2 linked regions of the Azospirillum brasilense genome follow. Each later gene encodes a partner of the first gene's protein in a complex. Links are inferred from orthologs where the notes say so. Each region holds a gene or a part of one and is shown in the gene's direction. Other genes may lie near its edges.

Region 1 (6,953 bases):
GGGCCGACGCCCTTCGCCCTGGACGAGATCCTCTATGACGGCTTCGAAGAGCTGCGCGCCGCCCGTGACGCGGAGGACGAGCGCATCGTCCGCGTCGTGGCGGAGCAGGAGGAGGCGCGCTTCGCTACGGACCTCCACTACCGCTCGCTGGCCGGGCAAGCCTTCACCATGCCCTTTTCCGCGGTGCTGGCCCATGTCTTCAACCACCAGACCCACCACCGCGGGCAGGCGCACACGCTGCTGACGCAGTTCGGGCTGGCCGCGCCCAGCATCGACTTCGCCTATTTCCTGTTGGACAAGTAAAGGCGCCGGCCCCTCACATGCGCGACGGCGACAGGCGGAATTCCACCACCCGGCTGGTGTGGGCGAGCTTGTCGATCAGCTCCATCGGGTCCGGCGTGCCGTTGGCCTGGAGCGTGAGCTGATACTCCAGGTGGCCGCTGCCGTTGCGCAGGTGGAAGGCCCAGGACACGATCTCGTAGCCGTGCTCCAGCGCCTTGACGCGGATCACCTCCGCCGGGGGCGCCTGGTCGCGCTCGAAGACGAGCATCACCTGGACCACCGTGTGGTGGGGCAGCACCGCCTCCAGCCGGCGGAAGGCGCTCATCACCAGAATGACCAGAAAGGCCAAGCCGATGGCCGCGGCGTAGAAGCCCAGCCCGATGGTCACCCCGATCGCCGCCGCCGTCCAGATCGATGCCGCGGTGGACAGGCCGCGGATGGAGAAGCCCTCCCGCATGATGACCCCGGCGCCGAGAAAGCCGATGCCGGTCACGATGCCCTGGATGACCCGCGTCGGGTCCCCGCCCCCGCCGCTTCCGCTCCCGATGCCGCCGTACCACAGGCCGGGATAGGCGTTGACGACGGTCAGCGCCGTCGAGGCGAGGCAGACCAGCGCGTAGGTGCGCATCCCCGCCGCCCGCCCGTGGAAGGAGCGCTCGTACCCCATCAGGATGCCGAGCCCCAGCGCCCCGACCAGATGCAGCAGGATGATGCCGTTCACGGCCAGTTCGGCCGGCGACCAGTAGGCGGACAGGTTCAGCATGACGCCCCTCCCCCCAGGACGATCGGTCCCGGAAAGCACAGTGTAGCGCCGATTGGTTGGCGAAGGATCACCCTACCCCCCACCCTAGCCCAGCGCACCCAGCGTCCAGCGGGCGAACAGGGCCACCAGCATACCCTCCGCGATGGCCAGCATCAGCCGCAGCATCAGGCTCACGAGGTCGGTGAAGCGGTCGCGGCGGGGGAATACCTCGGCCAGCATGCCGGCGACGGCGCGGCGCAGGCTCAGGCTGACGAGGCCGATCACCAGCGCCACGACGGCGGTGCCGACCACATAATAGAGTGCGCCCTTCCAGCCGGCGAAGCTCTGCGGATGTTCCAGATAGAAGAGCGTGCCGACGACGATCCAGACGGCGGACGGCCAGACTCCCACCATGTCGGCGCCGCCGGCCGGCCCGGCACCGCCGGGCGCCGGCATCGGAGACTCCGGTGGGGGCTCCGGCGGGGGCTGCGCGCTCCAGGGCACCGCGGCCTCCGTCAGCCCCCCGGCACGTGCCGGAAGGCCAGCACGCGGGCCGGGCGGCCGTCCTCGTCGGACAGCGGCAGCAGCAGTTCGACGAAGCGCGCGCCCGGCAGCATCGGGTCGTCGCGCACCAGCAGGCCGCGCGGCTCCCCCGTCTCCAGACAGGCGCGCAGGTCGGCGTTGAAACGCGCCGCCGCTTCGGCGGGGTGGCAATCGCTGACCGGGCGCGGCACCGCGCGCTGGCCGATCCGGCGCTGCACCGCCCGCCCGCAGGCGCGGTAGAGGAAACCCTCGCCGCCGCGCAGCGGCTCCATCAGGCACAGGCGCGGCACGCATTCGCGGATCTGCGCGGTGTCGATGTCGCGTGCCTCCGGCATCGCGCGCCCGCGACGGACGCGCCGCCAATGGACGTAGATCAGGCTGGCGATCTGCGGGATCTGCTCGAGGTCCAGCGGCTCCGACCGGCAGACCGGCGGCGCGGGCGGCGGCGGCGGAACGGCGGCGGCGGCCGGAACCGCGCGCACCGGCGCGGCCACCACGGCCTCCGCAACCGGCTTCGCGGCGGCGGGCGCCGGGCGGCTGGCGAAGACCGGCTGACGCTCCGGCCGTCCGCCGTGCTTCTTCAGCATCGGCAGCGGCGCCCAGGTCTGGCAGGTGTGGTAGGAGCGCGTGACCTTCCGGTAATCCTGGCTGGTCGCCGTCCGGCACTCCCCCTCCGCGCTGTAGCGGTCGACGTGGACGAGCGTGTTGTCGTCCGACAGGGCGCGGTCACCCCCCCACGAAACGCAGGCGGCGCAGGCGCGGCTGTCCTTGGCGAAAGCGTGGGTCATCGTTGGGCACGAACTCCGGCGGCAATCAGGATCAGGTGTGCGGGTTTCTCCCGCTGGACGAATTCGGAACACGCCGGGTTTCCGGCGCACCCCGATTGATGACGCCCTTTCGGCGCGGGTTCAAGCCTTGCCTCGCCGCCCGCTGGCGATGTTTCAGACATGTGGCCCGCGCATCATCCCACCCCTTCCCCCGCGCCGCCTTGTTCCCTATAAAGGGGCCTCGCAACGACATATTGATCCGTGCCCTCTCACACCCGCGCCCCTGCCAAGGGGCCAATGGCGCGAGGGGGCTTTTGCTGCACGAACGTCGAGAAGCGGACCCATGCCCAAGCGCACTGATATCAAATCCATCTGCATCATCGGCGCGGGGCCGATCGTCATCGGCCAGGCTTGCGAGTTCGATTACTCCGGCGTCCAGGCGTGCAAGGCGCTGCGCGAGGAAGGCTTCCGCGTCATCCTGGTCAACTCCAACCCGGCCACCATCATGACCGATCCGGGTCTGGCCGACGCCACCTACATCGAGCCGATCACCCCGGCCGTGGTGGCGAAGATCCTGGAGAAGGAGCGCCCCGACGCCCTGCTGCCGACCATGGGCGGCCAGACCGCGCTGAACACCGCCATGGCGCTGTCCGACGATGGCACGCTGGAGCGGCTGGGCGTGGAGATGATCGGCGCCAAGCGCGACGTCATCGCCAAGGCCGAGGACCGCATCCTGTTCCGCGACGCCATGGACAAGCTGGGCCTGGAATCGCCGCGCTCGCGCCTCGTGCGCAACATGCAGGAGGCGACCGAGGCGCTGGAGTTCGTCGGGCTGCCCGCGATCATCCGCCCCAGCTTCACGCTGGCCGGCACCGGCGGTGGCATCGCCTACAACCGCGCCGAGTTCGAGGACATCGTGCGCGGCGGCCTGCGCGCCAGCCCGGTCGGCGAGGTGCTGATCGAGGAATCGGTGCTGGGCTGGAAGGAGTATGAGATGGAGGTCGTCCGCGACAAGGCGGACAACTGCATCATCGTCTGCGCCATCGAGAACATCGACCCGATGGGCGTCCACACCGGCGATTCGATCACCGTCGCCCCGTCGCTGACGCTGACGGACAAGGAATACCAGATCATGCGCAACGCCTCGATCGCGGTGCTGCGCGAGATCGGGGTGGAGACCGGCGGTTCCAACGTCCAGTTCGCGGTGAACCCGGCGAACGGCCGCCTGATCGTCATCGAGATGAACCCGCGCGTGTCGCGCTCCTCCGCGCTGGCCTCCAAGGCCACCGGCTTCCCGATCGCCAAGATCGCCGCGAAGCTGGCCATCGGCTACACGCTGGACGAGCTGACCAACGACATCACCGGCACCACCCCGGCCAGCTTCGAGCCGACGATCGACTACGTCGTCACCAAGATGCCGCGCTTCACCTTCGAGAAGTTCGCCGGCACCGAGCCGCTGCTGACCACCTCGATGAAGTCGGTGGGCGAGGCCATGTCGATCGGCCGCACCTTCCAGGAGTCGGTGCAGAAGGCGCTGCGCTCCATGGAGACCGGCCTGACCGGCTTCAACGAGGTGCGCATCGGCGACAGCGACACGCCGGACGCCGCCGCCATCCGCGGCGCGCTGGCCCGCCCGACGCCGGACCGCCTGCTGGTCATCGCCCAGGCCTTCCGCCACGGCTTCACCGTCGCCGAGGTCCAGCAGGTCTCCAAGTACGACCCGTGGTTCCTGGAGCAGATCAAGGCCATCGTGGACCGCGAGCAGGCGATCCGCAGCGGCGGCCTGCCGACCGACAAGGCCGGCTGGCAGGCGCTGAAGCAGATGGGCTTCTCCGACGCCCGTCTGGCCGAGCTGGCCGGCACGAGCGAGGGCGAGGTCGCCGAGGCCCGCCGCGCCGCCGGGGTCACGCCGGTCTTCAAGCGCATCGACACCTGTGCCGCCGAGTTCGCCTCGCGCACGCCCTACATGTACTCGACCTACGAGACCGACGGCACCGGTGCCGCCGAGTGCGAATCGGACCCGACCGAGAAGAAGAAGGTCGTCATCCTGGGCGGCGGGCCGAACCGCATCGGCCAGGGCATCGAGTTCGACTATTGCTGCGTCCACGCCGTCTACGCGCTGCGGGAGGCCGGCATCGAGACCATCATGGTCAACTGCAACCCGGAGACGGTCTCCACCGACTACGACACCGCCGACCGCCTGTATTTCGAGCCGTTGACCGCCGAGGACGTGATCGAGCTGGTCCGCGTCGAGCAGCGCAACGGCACGGTGCTCGGCTGCATCGTGCAGTTCGGCGGCCAGACCCCGCTGAAGCTGGCCGACGCGCTGGAGAAAGCCGGCATACCGATCCTCGGCACCTCGCCGGACGCCATCGATCTCGCCGAGGACCGTGAGCGCTTCCAGAAGCTGCTGCACCAGCTCGACCTGCTCCAGCCGGCCAACGGCCTCGCCCGGTCGCTGGAGGAGGCGGAGACGGTCGCCGCACGGATCGGCTTCCCGGTGGTCATCCGCCCGTCCTACGTGCTGGGCGGCCGTGCCATGGAGATCGTCCACGACATGGCCGGGCTCAAGCGCTACATGGGCAACGCCGTGAAGGTGTCGGGCAAGAACCCGGTGCTGATCGACAGCTACCTGCAGGACGCCATCGAGGTGGACGTGGACGTGGTGGCCGACGCCACCGGTCAGGTCTACATCGCCGGCATCATGGAGCACATCGAGGAGGCCGGCATCCATTCCGGCGACTCGGCCTGCGCGCTTCCGCCCTACTCGCTGCCCGCCGAGACCATCGCCGAGATCGGCCGCCAGGGCGAGGCGCTGGCCCGCGCCCTGCACGTCGTCGGCCTGATGAACGTCCAGTTCGCGGTCAAGGACGGCACGGTCTACATCCTGGAGGTCAACCCGCGCGCCAGCCGCACGGTGCCCTTCGTCGCCAAGGCCACCGGCACCGCCATCGCCAAGATCGCCGCCCGCGTCATGGCCGGGGAGAAGCTGGCCGACTTCACGCTGAACGGCCCGACCCCGCCGCACACCGCCGTGAAGGAGGCCGTGTTCCCCTTCGCCCGCTTCCCCGGCGTGGACATCGTGCTCGGCCCGGAGATGAAGTCGACGGGCGAGGTGATGGGCCTCGACCACAACTTCGCGCTGGCCTTCGCCAAGTCGCAGCTCGGCGCCGGCGTCACCCTGCCGGTCCAGGGCACCGTCTTCATCTCGGTGAAGGAGCGCGACAAGCCGTCGGCCGTGCAGATCGGGCAGAAGCTGCACGCCATGGGCTTCCGCGTCCTGGCGACCACCGGCACCGCGGCGGCGCTGCGCCAAGCCGGCGTCCCGGCGGAGTCGATCAACAAGGTGGTGGAAGGCCAGCCGCACATCGTCGACGCGATGATCAACGGCGAGGTGCATCTGGTCATCAACACCACGGACGGCGCGCAGGCCCTGTCCGACAGCTTCAGCCTGCGGCGCACGGCGCTGACCTACAACCTGCCTTACTACACCACCATGGCCGGTGCACGCGCGGCGGTGGAAGCGATTGCCGCACTCCGGAACGGCAGCCTTGAAGTCGCGCCGTTGCAGTCGTACCTTAGCGGTTCCTATTAGGACAGTTTACGGCGCGGCGGACCTCCTCCGCCGCGCCGTAGCTTTCCCAGGGCGCTGCGTCGGCATGGTGATGGATTGAACGATGGAAAAAGTTCCAATGACTGCGGCGGGATACAACCGCCTGCAAGAGGAGTTGAAGCACCTCAAGACTGTCGAACGGCCCAACGTCATCAAGGCGATCGCCGAGGCGCGTGAGCACGGGGACCTGTCGGAGAACGCCGAATACACCGCCGCTCGTGAACGCCAGAGCTTCATCGAGGGCCGCGTCGCGGAGCTGGAGGACAAGATCAGCCGCGCCGAGGTTATCGACCCGACGAAGCTGTCCGGCAGTTCGGTGAAGTTCGGCGCCACTGTCACGCTCGCGGACGAGGACACCGACGAGGAGATCACCTACCAGATCGTCGGCCAGGACGAGAGCGACATCAAGAACGGCATGCTGTCCATCCAGGCGCCGCTGGCCCGCGCGCTGATCAACAAGTCGGTCGGCGACAGCGTGGAAGTCTCCACGCCGGGCGGTTCCAAGGTCTACGAGATCGTCACCGTCGCCTTCAAGTAAGCGCGGGTTCAAGCTTGAGGGGCCGGTTCGCAAGACGCGGCCCCGCCACCGACCGCGAACCGAAACGCCCCGCACCGACAACCGATGCGGGGCGCTTTGTTTTTATCCTTTGTTTCCATCCTTGGAACAGCCTGCTAGCCCCGCAGCCGCTCCGCCAGGAAGGCGCTGACCCGTTCGATGGCATCCTTGCGGGCGGACTCGTCGGTGCCGACCGTCGCCTCGCCCGCGGGGGCGGTCGCCAGATTGCGGCGCTTGCGCAGCGGCGCATGGGGGGAGTCGAAGCCGTGATGGGCGTCGGGATAGACCACCACCTCGGTGCGCTCCTTCACCGGCTCGCGGCTCGCCAGTTCCAGGCAGCGCTCGGCCGGGGTCCATTCGTCCTTGCCGCCCAGCAGCATCAGCAACGGCCCTTCCGGCTGCCAATCGGCGTCGCTCAGCGGCGTCCGGCAGCCGGGATAGAAGGCGATG
Region 2 (6,070 bases), 400 kb from region 1 along the record:
CCCGCCGTTCGGCAAGCAATCCGATGACCGCTTGGCGCAATTCCTCCAGTTCCCGGTCGGGAAACGGCAGCATGCCCAGCGATTCGCCCAACTCATCAAACAACTCGGGATGATTGATGATCACGGCGAGCAGAACGCGCTCCCGCGCGGCGGCCAGATTGCCGGGGTTGCGACGGCGGTGGCCGGGCGGCGGTGCGGTGCGCAGACCCGGCAGGCCCGGCGTGTGCCGGCGCGTCTGCTGGCCGAAGCGTCCGCCCCCCTGCCCCCCGCCTTGCCAGGAGCCCCCCGGAACCCAGGGGCCGCGGTCGTTGCGCTGGCGCGGCGGCGGGGCGAAGGCTTCGTCGACGCGGCGGCGCATCTCCGTGCGGTAGAAGGACTGCACGTCGCGGTCGGCGATCTGCCCAACCCGCGAGTCCAGCGCCGCCTTCACAGCCGCCTTGGATTCCGGGGTGCCGGTGGGCTTGCCCTCGGTCTCCATGCGCCAGACGGCCTCGGACAGCGGGATGGCCTCGGCCAGCACCTCCTGCATGGCGCGGGGACCGTGCAGGCGGATCAGGCTGTCGGGGTCCTCCCCCTCCGGCAGGAAAGCGACGCGGGCGGAATGACCGGGGGCGAGGTGCGGCAGGATGCGTTCCACCGCCCGCCACGCCGCCCGGCGCCCGGCGTTGTCGCCGTCGAAGCAGAGGAAGGGGACCTTCTCCGCGTCGGGAATCAGCTTCCACAGCTCCTGGATCTGCGTCTCGGTCAGGGCGGTGCCGAGCGGCGCCACGGCGCCCTCGAAGCCGGCGCGGACCAGCGCGATGACGTCCATGTAGCCTTCGGCGACGATCACCGGCTTGCCGTCCGCCGCCGCCTGCCGCGCCCGCGACAGGCCGTACAACAGCGTACCCTTGTGGAACAGCGGCGTGTCGGCGGTGTTGACGTATTTCGGGCCGTCGCCCTCCAGGATGCGCCCGCCGAAGGCGACCACCCGGCTGCGCCGGTCGGTCACCGGGAAGATCACCCGGTTGCGGAAGAAGCTGTAGGGCGTGCGCCCGTCGTCCGGCCGCTTCAGCAGGCCGGCGGTCACCATGTCCTCTTCCGAGAAGCCCTGCTTCAGAAGCTGGCCGCGCAGCGCACCGGAATCGGCGGGGGCGAAGCCCAGGCGGAAACGCGCCATGCCGTCGGTGTCCAGCCCGCGGCGCTGGAAATACTCCAACCCGGCGCGGCCCGCGGGGGCGTAGAGCTGCTGCTCGAACCAGCGGGCGGCCTGCTCCACCAGATCGTGCAGCGTCTTGCGCCGCTCGTAGCGCTGCTTGTCCTCTTCCGTGGCGCGGGGAACCGGCATCCCCGCCTCGCCGGCCAGCGCCTCCACCGCCTCCGGAAAGGCGAGGTTGTCGTGGCGCATGACGAAGCCGATGATGTCACCGTGCGCCCCGCAGCCGAAGCAGTGGAAGAAGCCCTTCTGGTCGTTGACGTAGAAGGAGGGCGACTTCTCATTGTGGAAGGGGCACGGCGCCTTGTACTCGCGGCCGGCGCGGATCAGGCGCAGGCGCTTGCCCACCACGTCCGACAGGGCGAGACGGGTGCGAAGCTCTTCCAGGAATTGGGGCGGGAAGGCCATGGTCGGGCGGCACCCGTGCTAGATCGGCGACCGCACCGTCAGCAGGCCGAGAGCTGCTGCTTCACGGTGCCGCTGACCTTGGCGAAGTCCATCTGGCCGGCGTAGCGCGCCTTCAGCTCCGCCATCACCTTGCCCATGTCCTTAATGCAGGTGGCGCCGATCTCGTCCACCACCGTCTTCACGGCGACGGCCACCTCCTCCTCCGACATCTGCTTGGGCAGGAAGCCCTCGATGATGGTGATCTCCTCGCGCTCCTGCTCGGCCAACTCCAGGCGGCCACCCTGCTCGTACAGCTTGATCGACTCGCCGCGCTGCTTGATCATCGTCTGCAGCATGGAGAGGATCTCAGCCTCGTCGATGCCGTCGGTGACGCCGCGCGAACGCGCCGCGATGTCACGGTCCTTCAGCGCGGCCAGGATCAGGCGCACGGTCGAGACGGCGCGCTGGTTCTTGGCGAGCATCGCCTGCTTCAAAGCCTCGTTCAGGCGCGTGCGCAGCATTGCGTGTGTCCTTCGTGTTCGTCAGGTGTGTTCATCAGGTCGAAACGATAACGGCCGCTCGGCAGCATCCGCACCGTCCCCATCCGTGGGGTGGTGCGGGAGACGCGGCGCGAACCGGCAATATTCCTAAATTTGCGCCGGATTGCCACGTCAATTCCGAAGAACCGCTTCACGCCCCCAACCGCCCTTCCAACAGCCAAGCCCCACCGGTGAAGCACGGCGATTATGCAAACGCGCCGCTGGAAATCGGGGTACCAATCGTCATATACGGTTGACCGGCTCACCCGTCCCGACTAATCGATCCAGGCTCAGACACCCGACCGCAAGGAAACGGGATGGAGGGGCACGGACCGACGACGACGCGTGCGCCCAGCGGGGCGGGACGCGGCGCCGACGTTCCGCGAAGCAGGAATATGTGGCCCGCGGCGGCTCTTGATAAGGTCTGAAGGATGGCTCAATCGACTCTCCCGGCGGGCGATGCCGGCGCTTACACCGGTGTCCTGGTTCTGGCCGACGGCACCGTCTTCAAGGGCCGAGGCATCGGTGCGGTGGGGGATTCGGTGGGCGAGGTGTGCTTCAACACCTCGATGACCGGTTATCAGGAAATCCTGACCGACCCCAGCTACGCCGGGCAGATCATCACCTTCACCTTCCCCCACATCGGCAACACCGGCGCCAACCCGGAAGACATCGAGACGGTGACCCCCGCCGCGCGCGGCCTGATCCTGCGCGCCGACGTCACCGACCCTTCGAACTGGCGCGCCACGCGCCATCTCGACGACTGGCTGAAGAGCTACGGGCTGGTCGGTCTGGCCGGGGTGGACACCCGCCGCCTGACCCGCCGCATCCGTGACCTCGGCGCGCCGAACGGCGTCGTCGCCCACGCGCCGGACGGCAAATTCGACCTCGACGCTCTGGTCGCCAAGGCCAAGGGCTGGCCGGGGCTGGAGGGCATGGACCTCGCCAAGGACGTCTCGTGCCGCCAGACTTACGGCTGGGATGAGGGCGCCTGGACGCTCGGCGCCGGCTACGCCACGCAGGAGAGCCCGCGCTTCCACGTCGTGGCGATCGATTTCGGCGCCAAGCGCAACATCCTGCGCTGCCTCGCGGCTGCCGGCTGCAAGGTGACCGTGGTCCCGGGCACCGCCACCGTCGAGGATGTGATGCGCCACAAGCCGGACGGCGTCTTCCTGTCGAACGGCCCCGGCGACCCCGCGGCCACCGGCGAATACGCCGTGCCGACGATCAAGGGCCTGCTGGACACCGGCCTGCCGATGTTCGGCATCTGCCTGGGCCACCAGATGCTCTCGCTGGCGCTGGGCGCCAAGACGAAGAAGATGCCGCTGGGCCACCGCGGCGCCAACCATCCGGTGAAGGATCTGGCTTCCGGCCGAGTGGAGATCACCAGCCAGAACCACGGTTTCGTGGTGATGGAGGAGACCCTGCCCGCCGATGCCGAGGTGACCCACGTCAGCCTGTTCGACGGCACCAACGAGGGCATCCGGTTGAAGAACAAGCCGGTCTTCTCGGTGCAGTACCACCCGGAGGCCTCGCCCGGCCCGCAGGACAGCCACTATCTGTTCGACCGCTTCGTGGCGTTGATGGACGGCAAGCAGACGGTCTGACGCCCGGCGGACGCACCGGCCGATGATGGGAGAGGAGCCGCTTGCGGCTCCTTTTTCTTGTTCAGCCGTCCGGTCACGCGGAGCCGCCGCCCGTCTCCTTTTTTGCCCAACCGACACCCCCCTATCGGGCGGGTTGGCTGATTTTTCCACCCCCTTCGATAAAAACCCTGCTCCGTCAAAGGTGTGTCCTTTGCTGCCGGACTCTGCGATGGTTACGGGCGCGCCCCTCGCCTTGCATACCGGAGCATGACATTCCTTGCCTGTGCACGCTCAGGATGACAACGCACCCGCCATGAACGACGGCGGCCTGGGCGACGACCAGCCCCGGGCCGGCGGCCTGTCGCTCCGCACCGGGCTGGTGCTGCTGGTCATGGCGGCGCTGCTGCCGATGCTGGGATTCGCCGGCTGGACGGTCTTCCGCATGGCCGAGACGCAGAGCGCCGCAATCGAGCGATCCGGCCAGGATCTGGCCCGGACGCTGGCCGTCGCCATCGACCGCGAACTCATGGCGATGGAGACGGCGCTCCAGGTGCTCACCACCTCTCCCCACTTGGTGAAGGGCGATCTCGCGGCTTTCCACAGGCAGGCGACCGAGGTGCTTCAGCACAAGGGCTCCCGGCGCGAGGGCGTCCATATCGTGCTAAGCAACGCCCAAGGCCAGCAGCTGATCAACACGCGCCGCCCGTTCGGGGAGCCGCTTCCCCGCACCGCGGTTACGGGCCTCGTCCGGCGGACGGCGGACAGCGGTCAGACCCAGATTTCCGAGATCTTCACGGGCGTCGTCGCCCAACGCCCCCTGGTCGCCGTCGCGTTGCCGATCACGCGGAATGGACCCTCGGAGCATGTGCTGGCCATGAGCATCCCAACCGAGATGTTCATCGAGGTGCTGCGCCAGCAAAGCCTTCCGGAGGGATGGATCGCCGCCCTGTGGGACCGGCAAGGCGTCGTCATCACCCGGACCGCGGCCTCCGACACCTTCACCGGCACGCCGATTTCAGCGGAGGTGTTCCGCCGGACCGCCTCGGCGAGTTCCGGGACCTTCACCGCCGTGGCGCGGGACGGCACGCCGCTGTTCAACGCCTTCGCCCGGTCGGAGCTGTCGGGCTGGACCGTCGCCGTCGGCGTGCCGCAGAGGCTGATCGCCGAACCCATGCGCCGCTCGGTCACGCTGGTGTTGTGCGGCGGCGGAATCCTGCTGCTGGTCAGCTTGGCGATGGCTCTGGCGGTCGGGCGGCGCATCGCCGATCCGGTCGCGGCGTTGGCCGGTTCCGCCCTGGCGCTGGGGCGCGACGGCCCGCACGCATCGCCGGTGATGACCGCCCCCGCGCCGATCCGCGAGGTCAACGCGGTGGCCGGCGCGCTGAACCGGGCGGCCCGCCGCCTGCGCGACAGCGAGGCGCAGCAGCGGCTGGTCATGGAGGTCGTCGGGCTGGGCGTCTGGCGCTTCGACATGCGCAGCCGCCGCTTCCACGGCTCGGACCACACCGCCGCCCTCCTGGGCGTCCCGGTGCTCGACGGCGCCTCGGTCGAATCCTGGATTCGCAACGTCGCGGCGGACCACCGCAATGCCATCCGCGCCGCCCTTTTCCGCGACGCCCCGTCGAAGGGCGAGCTGGAAGCGGAATTCCCCGTCGGCTCGCCCGACGGGCAGGTGCGCTGGCTGGCCATGCGCGGGTCCTGCCTGACCGACCCGGACGGCACCACCCGCGCCGTCGGCATCCTGGAGGACGTGACGGAGCGGCGGCGCGCCCACGAGATGCAGTTGGGCGAACTGGTGGACCGCCACGCCTCCGACCGCCGCCTGTTCGCCGCGATCATCGAAAGCTCCACCGACCTGATCGTCGCGGTGGACCAGGAGCTTCGTTACATCCTGTTCAACGGCGCCTACCAACGGGAGGTCGAGGCGCTGTACGGCCACCGCCCGGCCATCGGTCAGCGCCTGCTGGAGATGATGGAGCATCTGCCCACCGCGCAGGTCACCACGGAATCCCTGTGGAGCCGCGCGCTGGGCGGAGAGCGCTTCACCATCGTGGAGGAGTTGGGCGACCCCACCCTGCAGCGCAAGCGCTACGAGCTGGCCTTCGGCACGATCCTGGACTCCAGCGGGCGGCGCATCGGCGCCTATCACGTCGCCCGCGACGTCGAGGAACGGGAGCGCACCGGCCAGGCCCTGCGCGAGATCGAGGAGACGCTGCACCAGGCCCGCAAGATGGAGGCCATCGGCCAGCTCACCGGCGGCATCGCCCACGACTTCAACAACCTGCTCCAGGCCATCGGCACCTCGCTCTACCTGCTGCGCGCCGCGGGGGAAAACGGTGGAGCCAGCCATCCCCAAGCCCTCG

What was found.
Region 2: the proteins of carB (region 1) and carA are in contact, whole or in part, in a solved structure (PDB 1KEE), measured with the Escherichia coli proteins. The link is inferred for Azospirillum brasilense from one-to-one orthologs.

The regions. Positions count from the first base shown.
Region 1 is NZ_CP059449.1:1,513,997-1,520,949, reverse strand. What follows is about bases 2,340-6,129. They hold carB (carbamoyl-phosphate synthase large subunit), read left to right. Parts: upstream 2,340-2,677; coding sequence 2,678-5,929; downstream 5,930-6,129. Other genes in these bases: greA (transcription elongation factor GreA), read left to right, coding at 6,012-6,129; H1Q64_RS07210 (hypothetical protein), read right to left, coding at 2,340-2,355. Outside these bases: H1Q64_RS07225 (DinB family protein), read left to right, coding at 1-303; H1Q64_RS07220 (MgtC/SapB family protein), read right to left, coding at 317-1,045; H1Q64_RS07215 (hypothetical protein), read right to left, coding at 1,130-1,480; more of H1Q64_RS07210, read right to left, coding at 1,540-2,339; more of greA, read left to right, coding at 6,130-6,485; H1Q64_RS07195 (dienelactone hydrolase family protein), read right to left, coding at 6,620-6,953. UniProt on the Escherichia coli protein: Large subunit of the glutamine-dependent carbamoyl phosphate synthetase (CPSase).
Region 2 is NZ_CP059449.1:1,914,420-1,920,489, reverse strand. What follows is about bases 1,734-4,640. They hold carA (glutamine-hydrolyzing carbamoyl-phosphate synthase small subunit), read left to right. Parts: upstream 1,734-2,552; coding sequence 2,553-3,728; downstream 3,729-4,640. Other genes in these bases: H1Q64_RS09105 (response regulator), read left to right, coding at 4,021-4,640; H1Q64_RS09115 (hypothetical protein), read right to left, coding at 2,085-2,276; H1Q64_RS09120 (GatB/YqeY domain-containing protein), read right to left, coding at 1,734-2,103. Also shown: dnaG (DNA primase), read right to left, coding at 1-1,603; more of H1Q64_RS09120, read right to left, coding at 1,642-1,733; more of H1Q64_RS09105, read left to right, coding at 4,641-6,070. UniProt on the Escherichia coli protein: Small subunit of the glutamine-dependent carbamoyl phosphate synthetase (CPSase).